DNA from 3 places in the Halomonas sp. IOP_14 genome. Region 1 is predicted to be linked to each of the others. Evidence: predicted binding sites of a transcription regulator. Region 1 holds the regulator's gene; each other region holds the start of a gene.

What was found. Region 1 encodes FNR, which switches genes on or off when oxygen is low (the NO sensors DNR and NnrR bind a similar motif). Its sites were predicted from a motif close to TTGATNTANATCAA; they were not measured.
Region 2: K7H09_RS12435 (cytochrome ubiquinol oxidase subunit I) is a predicted target of FNR. The motif match lies at 2,176-2,189, and genes of this name have one in related genera.
Region 3: K7H09_RS08395 (xanthine dehydrogenase family protein molybdopterin-binding subunit) is a predicted target of FNR. The motif match lies at 1,841-1,854, and genes of this name have one in related genera.

What each region holds. Positions count from the first base shown of each region.
Region 1 is NZ_JAINWD010000053.1:17,459-21,680, reverse strand. It holds gene K7H09_RS22285 (sulfite exporter TauE/SafE family protein) at 1-28, shown strand, start outside; gene hemN (oxygen-independent coproporphyrinogen III oxidase) at 107-1,540, shown strand; gene fnr (fumarate/nitrate reduction transcriptional regulator Fnr) at 1,625-2,371, shown strand; gene ttcA (tRNA 2-thiocytidine(32) synthetase TtcA) at 2,364-3,284, opposite strand; gene K7H09_RS22265 (DNA polymerase III subunit epsilon) at 3,547-4,200, opposite strand; gene K7H09_RS22260 (DUF294 nucleotidyltransferase-like domain-containing protein) at 4,206-4,222, opposite strand, start outside.
Region 2 is NZ_JAINWD010000014.1:95,126-99,347, reverse strand. It holds gene polA (DNA polymerase I) at 1-2,069, shown strand, start outside; gene K7H09_RS12435 (cytochrome ubiquinol oxidase subunit I) at 2,306-3,877, shown strand; gene cydB (cytochrome d ubiquinol oxidase subunit II) at 3,874-4,222, shown strand, end outside.
Region 3 is NZ_JAINWD010000008.1:35,335-39,556, forward strand. It holds gene K7H09_RS08380 (maleate cis-trans isomerase family protein) at 1-516, shown strand, start outside; gene K7H09_RS08385 (N-carbamoylsarcosine amidohydrolase) at 567-1,232, shown strand; gene K7H09_RS08390 (MarR family winged helix-turn-helix transcriptional regulator) at 1,277-1,756, opposite strand; gene K7H09_RS08395 (xanthine dehydrogenase family protein molybdopterin-binding subunit) at 1,966-4,222, shown strand, end outside.

The DNA.
Region 1 (4,222 bases):
GTGGACGCTTTCGGTACACAACCTCTAATAGCATGACGTGGCTCAACATTTACCTCCTAACCACGGGTTAGGCTAGCGGCATTTCCTAACGTCGGAGCGCCCCTTCATGCCCGTTCATACCCCTGCTGCCTTACCTCTTGCACCCGCTGCTGCCGCAGCCCCTATGCAGCCGGTGTGGGACGAAGCGTTACTGCGTCGCTACGACACCAACGGCCCACGCTACACCTCCTACCCCACGGCGCTGTCGTTTCACGACCAATTTACCCCTGGCGACCTGACCCAGGCATTGGAGCGTAGCAATGCCAGTAAGCGTCCGCTCTCTCTGTACGTTCATGTGCCCTTCTGCCGCAAGATCTGCTTCTACTGCGCGTGTAATAAAATCGCTACCAAAAACACTGCCCTTGCCGAGCCCTATATAGCCCGGCTTGACCGTGAAATGGTGCTGACCGCACGCCACTTGGATACATCACGACCGGTGGAGCAGTTGCATTGGGGCGGCGGCACGCCGACATTTCTCAGTTTGAACCAGATGGGCGACCTGATTGATCGACTGGATGCACGTTTTGGTCTTTCATCGTCTGCTGATCGCGATTACGCAATTGAAATAGATCCTCGCGAAGCGGATGTGTTTACGCTGCGCCATCTCGAATCCCTCGGCTTTAATCGCATCAGCCTGGGCGTGCAGGATTTAAGCCCGCTGGTGCAGAAAGCGATTAACCGTATTCAGCCTCGGGTACTTACCGAAACGCTGATGGAGGAGGCGCATCGCCTGGGCTTTCGCTCGCTCAATCTCGACCTAATTTATGGCTTGCCATTTCAGACTGAAAAGAGCTTTGCCAACACCCTACGCCAGGTGATCGAGCTCAACCCGGCGCGCCTTTCTGTGTTTAATTACGCGCATATGCCCGAGCGTTTTGCCCCGCAGCGGCGCATTAATGTCGATGACTTGCCAGGCGGAGAAGAGAAGCTAGCGATTCTGCGCACCACCATCGAAATGCTCACCGCAGCTGGCTATGTGCATATCGGTATGGATCACTTTGCCCGCCCTGACGATAGCCTGGCTATTGCCCAGCGCGAAGGCTCGCTGCAGCGCAACTTCCAGGGCTACTCCAGCCATGCTCAGTGCGACTTAATCGGGCTTGGCGTATCGGCGATTTCCCGTATTGATGACGTCTATGCGCAGAATCCTAGCGATCTGGCCCGCTACGAAGCGGCGCTGGATCAGGGGCAGCTTGCCACCGTGCGTGGCATACGCTTAAGTGATGACGACCTGATCCGCCGGGATGTGATTGAGCGGCTGATGTGCGATATGGGCATTGATCTGACCGCCGTTAGCCAGCGCTGGAACATTGATGCCCCCCGCTACTTTGCGCCTGCGCTTGAGCGCCTGCAAAGCGCCGAGCAAGATGGCCTGCTGGCACGCAGCGGCGACCAGCTTAACGCAACGCCAATGGGTCGACTGCTGATTCGCCATATAGCAATGGCGTTTGATACCCATCTTTCCGGGCAAACGGGACAACAGTATTCTAAGATTGTTTAATCACCTTATTGCAGGCATGCTAAAGCGACTATAATAAGTAAGGATTTTCTAATTGATAAGCGGGACCCTCTCAAGGAGCAAAGCATGTTGGAACCCATGAGCCGTCGGCGCTCGCTACTCCATGAAGCTCGCTGCCAAACCTGCAGTTTGAGCTCACTGTGCCTGCCACTTGCCCTTGAGCTGGACGACGTGGGGCAGTTTGACGCCATTATTCGTCGTCGCGCGCCGCTGAAAAAAGGCGAACCGCTGTTTCGTCAGGGCGACACCTTTACCAGCGTTTACGCAGTCCGTTCGGGCAGTTTGAAACAGATCACCGCCGAAGGTAACGGCAGCGAGCAGTTGACCAATTTCTACCTGCCCAGTGAATTGGTGGGGTTGGATGGCATTGACGAAGAGCATTACCCCGGTAGCGTTATCGCCCTGGAAACGACCACCGTCTGCGAGATTCCTTTTGACCGCCTGGACTTACTCTCGGAGGAGCTGCCCGAACTGCGTGGCCAGCTTTATCGCAGCATGAGCAAAGAGTTGCGCGATGACCGGCGTATGATGCGGCTACTTTCGCGTAAAACCGCCGATCAGCGGCTGGCAAGTTTTTTGATTACCCTCTCAGATCGTTTTCGTCGCCGGGGCTACTCGCCTTACAGCTTTCGCCTTTCAATGCCCAGGGCTGATATCGGCAACTACCTGGGCTTAGCGGTGGAAACGGTCAGCCGCATACTAAGCCGCTTTCAGCAGCAGAGTGTGGTGGCGGTCTCAGGGCGAGAGGTCAACATTCTCGATATGCCGCGCTTGATTACCCTCGCCGAAGAGGAAGAGCAAACAGTTAGCTGACGTTAAAGGCTTGGATACGCCCCGCCAGTAGCTCTGCTTGCTTGGCCTCAAGGCCTTCAAAATCGAACAGGCTGCGGTCGGCCAACTGGGAAGGGGCAATGTTGGTGACGGCCTTGAACATGCTCTCCAGACGGCCAGGAAACTTTTTGTCCCACTCGGCAAGCATCTCTTTGACCACCTGACGCTGCATATTAGGCTGTGAACCGCACAGGTTGCAGGGAATAATCGGAAACGCCATCAGCCGCGAAAACTCGGCGATATCCGCCTCTTTGCAGTAGGCCAACGGCCGAATAACGATATTCTTCCCATCATCGGATAGCAGCTTTGGCGGCATCGCTTTCAGGTTGCCGCCAAAGAACATATTGAGAAACAGCGTTTCGAGAATATCTTCCCGGTGATGGCCCAGGGCTATCTTATTGGCGCCAATCTCTTCGGCAAAGCCATACAACGAGCCGCGCCGCAGCCGTGAACAAAGCGCGCAGGTGGTTTTACCTTCCGGGGTTTTCTCTTTTACCACCGAGTAAGTATCGCGCTCGACAATGTGGTACTCCACGCCCTGCTTATCCAGATACGCAGGCAATACGTGCTCGGGAAAACCCGGCTGTTTTTGATCCAGATTGACCGCTACCAGCGAAAAATTGACCGGCGCATTGCGCTGCAAATTGCGCAAAATCTCCAGCATCGTGTAGCTGTCCTTTCCACCGGAGAGGCAGACCATTACGCGATCACCTTCATTGATCATTTGGTAATCAATGATCGCATTGCCCACTTCTCGGCGCAGACGCTTTTGCAGCTTGTTAAATTCACGCTTCTGCTTCGCATCAGCCAGCTCAGGCTGGTCGTGCTCAGCGTTAGCTGGGGTGGCTCCAACCGTATCAAGGTGAGCAGGATCAAAGTGATCAAGAGTTTGCATGGTATAAGCACTGCCGAGGGTAGAAGGCGTGAGAGAAAAAAGTAATAACTATTCTAACAACACTCACCGCCTGACCCAACTAATCAGACGTAGCCACACAAGATATCGCAATTGGAAGTGACTATTTTGACCGCTGCACCATACCTCGGTGCGAGGGCAGCTTGGAGCGAGGGTCTTTTGTCATGGATGACAAAAGTAGCGCCCAGGGAGGGGTTCACAGCGCCCTCGCGGAAAGCTGTCCTCGCCACGACGAAAGAGACTACTATGCCACCTGCGCCATAATACGCTGCAGGCGCATATACAGCAGTGCGCTGGCGGTGGCCTCTCCAAGCACACTCTGCATGCCCATGACGGGTACTTGCCAGCATGCCAACGCCTGGGCGAAGCTGCTGGGCGCTTCGACCTCCGGGTGCAAACGGCGCAGTTGGCGCTGATGCAGTTTTGCCACATCGACCTGGGCGTTGGGCAGGGCAAAATTCAGCCGCTTACTGAGTAGTGCATTCAATGCTCCAATGCGCTTCTCTAACTGCCAGCCAACGATGGGCCGATTGCCGATAAATTCTACTAGCGCGCTCAAGTTATCACTGTTTGGTGGCAGTATCTCCCCCGCCTCGCACAGCAAGTGATGACGGCGCAGCGTTGCGCTCGCGGGCTGCTTCGCGCTGCCAAGGGTGATCACAAAAGCGCGGCTGGTATGCACCTGCTGATGGCTCAGCACCACTGCCGCCACGCTGATCACAGGTGATGATTGCGTGGGCGTTGCGGTGCAGGCGAGCGCCACCAGCTCTTCGCCCATATAGGGCTGAAACAGCCAGGCATAGGGGGAGTCTGCACAACGACGCCGGTCACTTTCACGCCTTAACAAGGTGCGCAGCGAGCCGCTAAATAGCGTCACATGTCGATCTAACAGCCGCATTCCGCTCACGAATACTCCAAAT
Region 2 (4,222 bases), on a different contig from region 1:
CGTTTCTCTCCTATCAGTTGGCCACCATCAAAGTCGACTGCGAGTTGCCGGTGGGCTTGGACGATTTGGATATTGCCCATCCGGATCGTGAAGCGTTGGTCACCCTGTATAAAGAGATGGAGTTTCGCCAGTGGTTGGGCGAGTTGCTGGAAGGCAAAGACGAGGGCGTGGATGACGTCAAAGGCGGCGAGCCTGCGCCCGCAAGTGCCGAGGAAGTTAGTAACGAATCCGAGGGGGCGAACACTTCTGTGCAAGCGTCTGTTCGTGAAGATCAGGTCATCCTCGAACAGGCAGACTTCGATCGCTGGCTGGGTCGGCTGCAAAACGCCGAGTGCTTCTGCTTCGATCTGGAAACCACCAGCCTTAATTACATGGACGCAGAAATCGTCGGCGTTGGCTTTTCGCTGGAAGCGGGGGAGGCGGCCTATATTCCGCTTGCCCACGACTACCTGGATGCCCCCCAACAGCTTGACCGCAAAACAGTGCTGGCGGCGCTAAAGCCGCTGCTGGAAGACGCGACCAAGACCAAGATTGGCCAAAACCTCAAGTACGATATTTCCGTGCTGGCCAACTATGCGATTTCCGTGGCGGGCCCGTTTGCCGACACCATGTTGGCCTCGTATGTGCTCAACTCCACCGCCACCCGCCACGATATGGATTCGCTGGCGCTCAAGTATCTGGGCGAAAAGACCATCTCCTTTGAAGAGATTGCCGGTAAGGGCGCCAAGCAGTTGACCTTTAACCAGATTGCCCTGGAACAAGCGGCGCCTTATGCCTGCGAAGATGTTGATATTACCCTGCGGCTGCAGCAAACGCTGCGTCCCCAGGTCGAAAGCGAAGGGCGTCTGGCGGAGGTACTGGATAATATTGAGCTGCCGCTGATCAAAGTGCTCTCGCGCATCGAACGCAACGGGGTAGCGGTAGATGCCGAGCTACTGCACAAACAGAGCCAGCAGCTAGAGCAGCGCATTGGCGAATTAGAACGCGAGGCGTTTGAACTGGCCGGGCGCGAATTTAATCTCGGCTCGCCCAAGCAGTTGGGGCAAATTCTGTTTGAAGAGCAGAAAATTCCGGTGCTCAAAAAAACCCCTAAAGGCGCACCCTCTACCGCGGAAGGTGTGCTTGAAGAGCTGGCGCTGGATTACCCGCTGCCCAAGGTGATTATGCAGCATCGGGGGCTGGCCAAACTGAAGTCCACCTACACCGATAAGCTACCGCGTCTGCTCAATAAAGCCACTGGCCGGGTACACACCAGCTATCATCAGGCGGTCACTGCGACCGGGCGGCTGTCGTCGTCGGATCCCAACTTACAGAACATTCCCATCCGTACCGAAGAGGGGCGCAAAATTCGTCAGGCATTTATTGCCCGCCCAGGCTACCGTATTGTCGCCGCCGATTACTCGCAAATTGAGCTGCGTATTATGGCGCATTTATCTGAAGATAAAGGGCTGCTGGAAGCGTTTGCCGAAGGGCGTGATATTCACACCGCCACGGCGGCAGAAGTCTTCGGCACCTCTCTTGAGAAGGTCTCTGGCGATCAGCGCCGTAGCGCCAAAGCGATTAACTTCGGCTTGATCTACGGCATGAGTGCCTGGGGGCTGTCGCGTCAGCTGCATATCGAGCGCAACCAGGCGCAAACCTACATTGATCGTTACTTTGACCGCTATCCCGGCGTGGCCCGCTATATGGAGCGCATTCGCTCGCAAGCAGCAGAGGATGGTTTTGTCGAAACTGTATTAGGGCGGCGGCTTTACCTGCCGGAAATTCAGTCGCAAAACCGCAACCGCCGCCAAGGCGCTGAGCGCACCGCGATTAACGCGCCGATGCAGGGCACTGCCGCCGATATTATCAAGCAGGCGATGATCAATGTGGATGCGTGGCTAGCGGAAGGCGAATTCGATGCGCTGATGGTGATGCAGGTGCACGATGAACTGGTATTTGAAGTCGCCGAGAAGCAGGTCGAGGCCTTTATCGAGCAGGTGCAAAAACGCATGCAGGGCGCGGCTGAGCTGAAAGTACCGCTGATTGTAGAAGCGGAGAGCGGTGCCAATTGGGATGAAGCGCATTAATGCCTACTACCAACACCACAAGCCTCGCTCATCTACGCCTGCGACTCTGAATGAGGAAAGGGGTGGATGGCATATTGTCGCAACAGTGCAATGCTTAAGTAAGGAATTGATCAAGATCAAATTGTTGGCTCGGGTGAAGGAATAGCCTATACACATCGCTTTGCCTGGGTTAGCACCTGTCTGTGGTTTCCCGGTGGGGCGAAAGGTGTGTTTAAGCTATCCATCGGGAGTCACTCATGGACATTGTTGAATTATCCAGGTTGCAGTTCGCCTTTACGGCGATGGTGCATTTCCTGTTTGTACCCTTAACGCTAGGGCTGTCGATACTGCTGGCGATCATGGAGTCGGTCTATGTCATGACCGGTAAAACCATTTATCGTCAGATGACCAAATTCTGGGGCAAGCTGTTTGGTATTAACTTTGCGTTAGGGGTAACGACCGGTATCGCCATGGAGTTCCAGTTCGGCACTAACTGGTCGTACTACTCTCACTATGTCGGCGATATTTTCGGAGCGCCCCTGGCGATAGAAGCCTTGATGGCGTTCTTCCTTGAGTCGACGCTGGTCGGGCTGTTCTTCTTCGGCTGGGATCGCCTGTCAAAAGAGAAGCATCTGGCGGTTACCTGGTTCATGGCCTTGGCGACCAATATGTCAGCCCTGTGGATTCTGGTAGCCAATGGCTGGATGCAGCACCCCGTAGGGTCGGAGCTCAACCTAGCCACCATGCGTATGGAGTTGGTCAGCTTTGCAGAGGTGCTGCTCAACCCCGTCGCCCAAGTCAAATTTGTGCATACCGTGTCAGCGGGGTACGTCACCGGGGCGATTTTCGTGTTGGCGATTTCAAGCTGGTACCTGCTCAAGGGGCGTGAGATTGCCTTTGCGCGGCGCAGCTTTGCGATTGCTTCTGCCTTCGGGTTGGCCAGCGCGCTATCGGTCATTGTACTGGGCGATGAGTCTGGCTATGAGCTGGGGGACGTGCAGAAGGTCAAGCTGGCCGCCATCGAAGCAGAGTGGCAAACCCATCCCGCACCTGCGGCTTTCACGCTATTTGGGCTCCCCAACGAGGCGGAACAGCATACCGACTTTGCCATCCGCATACCTGGCGTGATGGGCTTGATTGCCACGCGCTCGCTGAATACCGAAGTGATGGGTATTCGGGAGCTTAAGGAAGAGCACCGCGAGCGCATCGTCAATGGCCAGGAAGCCTACGCACTCATGCAGCGCCTGCGCAGTGATGAAGAGCGCGAAGGGGATATGGCTCGGTTCGAGGAAGTGCGCAGCGATCTTGGTTATGGGCTACTGCTCAGTGCCTATAGCGACGATGTAGCCAATGCGACCACAGCCGAAATTGATCAAGCCGTTGAAGCGTCGATTCCCAAGGTTTGGCCGCTTTTCTGGTCTTTTCGGGCCATGGTCGCCGCGGGCTTTAGCATGCTGTTGCTGTTTGCGCTGGCCTTCTGGCATAGCGTACGTCGTCAGCCAGAGAAGTCCCGGTGGCTACTTCGCTTCGCGCTGTTCAGCCTACCGCTGCCTTGGATTGCCTGTGAAGCGGGCTGGTTCGTGGCCGAATATGGGCGTCAGCCGTGGGCAATCGGCGAGATATTGCCGGTGCACTTGGCCATTTCCAGCCTGACTGCTGAGCAGGTGCTGTTTACCCTGATTTCTATTGGCGTCCTCTACACCACCTTCGTCATCATCGAAATGTGGCTGATGCAACACTTTGCCCGCAAAGGGCCCTCCGGTAGCGGTTACCTGGATGATGACGCTGAGTCTGACTATCCAATCTCAACCCCAGCACGGGAGGCATGATGATGGACTACGAAACCCTTAGGTTTGTCTGGTGGGTGCTGATCGGCGTGCTATTGGTGGGCTTCGCGGTCACCGATGGTTTTGATATGGGCGTTGCCGCCTTGCTCAACGTGGTCGGGCGCGGCGATGAGGAGCGCCGGGTGATGATCAACTCCATGGCGCCTCATTGGGACGGTAATCAAGTCTGGCTGGTCACTGCGGGGGGCGCACTGTTTGCTGCTTGGCCTCCAGTTTACGCAACAGCCTTCAATGGCTTCTATCTCGCCTTGATGCTGACGCTATTTGCGCTTTTTCTTCGCCCCCTGGCGTTCGATTATCGCTCCAAGTTGGAAAATCCCACATGGC
Region 3 (4,222 bases), on a different contig from region 1:
TGCCTGGTTGCCATTATGGCGATGGGGCCCGGCTACCACCGAGAGTCGCAAAAGCGTTTGCGCAGCCGCACCGAAGAGAACGGTTGCGACACGCCGGTGGTCACCAGCGCCGGTGCTCTGGTTGATGCCCTGGGTGTGATGAAAGCCAAGCGCGTGGTGGTAGTGGCCCCCTACATGAAGCCGCTGACCGAAATGGTGGTGGACTACATCCGTCAGGAAGGCATTGACGTGCTCGACTACCGAGCGCTTGAGATCCCCAATAACCTGGATGTCGCTCGCCACGATCCCGCCAATCTTCCCGAGATCGTCGCCAGTCTCGATTTAAGTAACGTGGACGCTATCGTCTTGTCAGCCTGTGTGCAAATGCCATCACTACCGGCCGTCGCCAAGGTCGAAGCCCTGACCGGCAAGCCGGTGGTTACCGCAGCTATCGCGACCACCTATGCCATGCTCAAGGCACTCGACCTGGAGCCCATCGTACCGGGCGCGGGCGCCCTCTTGTCAGGGGCTTACTAACAAAATCAGGTACTTATTGACGATATAGAGTGCTGATTAAGGAGACGACCATGTCGCCACACACGACTGATAACAGCGATGGCGTTAGCGATAACACTGCCACGGACAACTACCGAGGCGTGTGGGATGGGCGCATCGGTTTTGGCAAAACGCCTGCGCTGCTGGTGGTTGATTTTATGCAAGGCTACACCACACCAGGTTCGCCGCTATTTGCCCAGGGCGTGGTGGATGCGGTGGCCAATATGCCGCCGCTACTCAATACCGCACGGCGCACTGGCACGCCTGTTATCCACACCAACATCCTGTATCACGCCCCAGATCAAATCGACGGTGGCATTTGGGTCAAGAAGGCGCCGGTCATGCGGGCGATGGTGGCGGGCAACCCTTACGCCGAGTTCTGCCCCGAGGTGGCCCCCCGTGAAGATGAGCTGGTAATGACCAAGCAGTATGCCAGCGCGTTCTTTGGAACTTCGCTTGCCTCCACACTGGTCGCCATGGGTATCGATACACTCATCATTACCGGCTGCTCCACCAGTGGCTGCATTCGCGCCACCGCCGTTGATGGAGTACAGCACGGCTTTCGGGTGATGGTCGTGCGTGACTGCGTGGGTGACCGTCACCCCGCGCCCCATGAAGCTAACCTGTTTGATATCGATAGCAAATATGGCGATGTGATTGGACTGGATGAAACACTGGGATACTTAATGAAGCGTTAGGAGTATCCGAAAACGCAGGTGAAGCGGACGTCTCTGTTGAGTCATCAGTCCGCGTTCATTTTTTCCAGCAGATGCATTAAGGCAACCCGCTCTGCCGGGTTGAGATTTTTCATGGTCTGATCGCTAATTTGCTTGGCACTGGGCACCATAGCCTCGACTAATGTCTCCCCGGCCTCAGTGATCACGACCATGACTTTGCGTTGATCATTGGGGTCGGTGGTTAGCGAGATCCACCCCCGCGCTCTAAGACGTTTAATGACGCCACGGATGGTGGCTGGATCAATCGCCGTGGCATTGACGATATCGGTTAACGAGCTAGGGCCGCGCTCCATCACCGTGCACAGCGTTACAAATTGAATGGCCGTGAGCTGTTTATCGCTGCTGTGGCGCTGAAAAATAGCCGTATGCCGCTGGTAGGCTTTACGCAGTAGATGCCCTACTTGCTCAGAAAAATCATACCCTTGCTCTGAAGGCGTAGAGTGCTCGCCGGAAGACGAGTGTTTGAACGCACTATCCGTTGTCATTCCATATCCTTAATCTATTGGCGACGTCGTGTATCGAGTATGGCACTGGTTAACAAAATGATGCATCAACGTATGAAATACTCCTTGCGCTGGATCAATTCATCATGCTTTTATGGCGTACACGCTATAATCTTACCTTAGTTATCGCTCTTTCATCACCTAAAATTCATCCGCACTGATCATCGTAAACGCGAGCGTGGGAGGCAGACATGGCTGATAAATCAGACTATACAAGAGAGTCACTGCTGTATGGGTCTGATGTTCTGGTGATCTATCGCGACCCGGTTACGCCCCCCAAGCCCGCGCCTGGACAGCCAGGTACACACTCAAACTTCACCCCACATGAGCCTGAGATATTCATTGCCGTACTGAGCGATAGTCATATCGTGGCTTTCAACGGCCACGTAGACCTGGGCACGGGCATACGCACGGCGCTCGCTCAAATTGTTGCAGAAGAGCTCAGCGTCGCGTTCGACAGCGTCACCATGGTGCTGGGCAACTCCGTTGAAGCCCCCAACCAAGGCCCCACCATAGCCAGTGCATCGATTCAGATCACTGCCGAGCCTTTACGCCGAGCTGCGGCACAGGCGCGGGAGTACCTATTAACCCTGGCAGCAAAGCACTTTGACACTGAGCGCTCACTACTTAGCTGCCAGAACGGCGCTATTACGCCAAGTGATAATAACCGCTCACCCGTTAGCTTTGGGGAGTTGCTGCGGGGCACCCGTCATGCATTAAAGCTTGCCGATGAGGTGCCGCTTAAGCCGGTCAGCCATTATACCCTGGTCGGCCAATCGACCTCCCGCGTGGATATACCCGCCAAGGCCACCGGGCAATTGACTTTTATCCACGACCTACGCCTGCCCAACATGCTGCATGGGCGAGTGATTCGTCCGCCTTATGTAGGCCATGATAGCGGCGACTTTATTGGCAACAGTTTAATCGCGGTAGATGAAAGCTCTGTGGCTCATTTGCCAGGTGTGGTAAGTGTCGTGGTGGTCGGTGACTTTGTTGGCGTGGTGGCCGAGCGTGAAGAGCAGGCTGCTGCCGCAGCCAAACAGCTAAAGATCCAGTGGCGCCCAATCGAAGGCTTGCCTCAGTTGGACAACATAGAGCAAGCACTGCTCGACCTGCCCAGCAAGCAGCGCATACTCCTCGAAGAGGGTGATCTCGATAACGCTCTGGCTGCCGCACAGCATCCGCTCAATCGTCATTATGTGTGGCCATTCCAGCTGCATGGCTCCATCGGCCCTTCGTGCTCTGTCGCCGATGCCAACGAAGATGGCCTTCACGTATGGTCGGGCACCCAAAATCCACACAGCCTGCGCGCCGACCTCGCCCGCCTTACCGGTTTGGACGAAGGCGTTATCACCATTACCCGCATGGAAACATCAGGCTGCTATGGCCGCAACTGCGCCGACGACGTTGGCGCGGATGCAGTGCTACTCTCTCAGGCGGTGGGTCGACCTGTTCGTGTACAACTAACCCGTGAGCAGGAGCACACCTGGGAGCCTAAAGGGGCTGCTCAGTATATGGCCATTCAGGGCGGCTTAAACGCAGATGGCAGCCCAGCAGGCTATCGCTTTAATACGCGCTACCCCTCTAACAGTGCGCCCACCCTGGCACTACTGCTGACCGGTGCTGCCCCACCGATTGATATCCCCTTTGAAATGGGGGATCGAACATCGGTGCCGCCCTACCGCTACCCTCATCGCCAAATAGTGTGCGACGACGTCCCGACCCTGGTGCGCGCCTCCTGGCTGCGTGGTGTCTCGGCGCTGCCCAGCACTTTCGCCCACGAAAGCTATATTGATGAACTCGCCTACTTGGCGGGTGAAGATCCTGTCGCCTATCGGTTGCGCTACTTAGCCGATAACCGCGCCTGCGAGCTTGTCGAAGCGTTAGCCGAACGTGCGAACTGGAAACCCTGCACCGCTAACACCAATCCGAGTAGCGATGGCGAGTGGCGCTACGGCCGAGGATTCGCTTACGCCCAGTACGTACATAGTAAATTTCCCGGCTTTGGTGCCGCGCTCGCCGCCTGGGTGATTGAGCTTAAAGTCAATGTGAAGAGTGGACGGGTTGTCGTCGAGAACCTATATGTAGGTCAGGATGCGGGCCTGATGGTGAACCCCGCCGGCGTTCGCCATCAGGTGCATGGTAATGTGATCCAGATGCTCAGCCGCACTTTAAAGGAGCGGGTAACCTTTGAGGATGGTTTACCAACCAGCAGAGAGTGGGGCGGCTACCCTATTCTGCGTTTCTCGGAGCTGCCTCCCATCGACGTCATGCTGCTTGATCGCCCTGAACTGCCCCCACTCGGTGTTGGGGAGTCCGCCTCACTGCCCGGCGCTCCCGCGATTGCCAACGCGCTTTTTGATGCCACGGGGGTACGCTTTACCCATCCCCCTTTTACCCCTGACACCATTCGCGATGCACTGAAAGCCGCTCTTCGACTCCCCATGG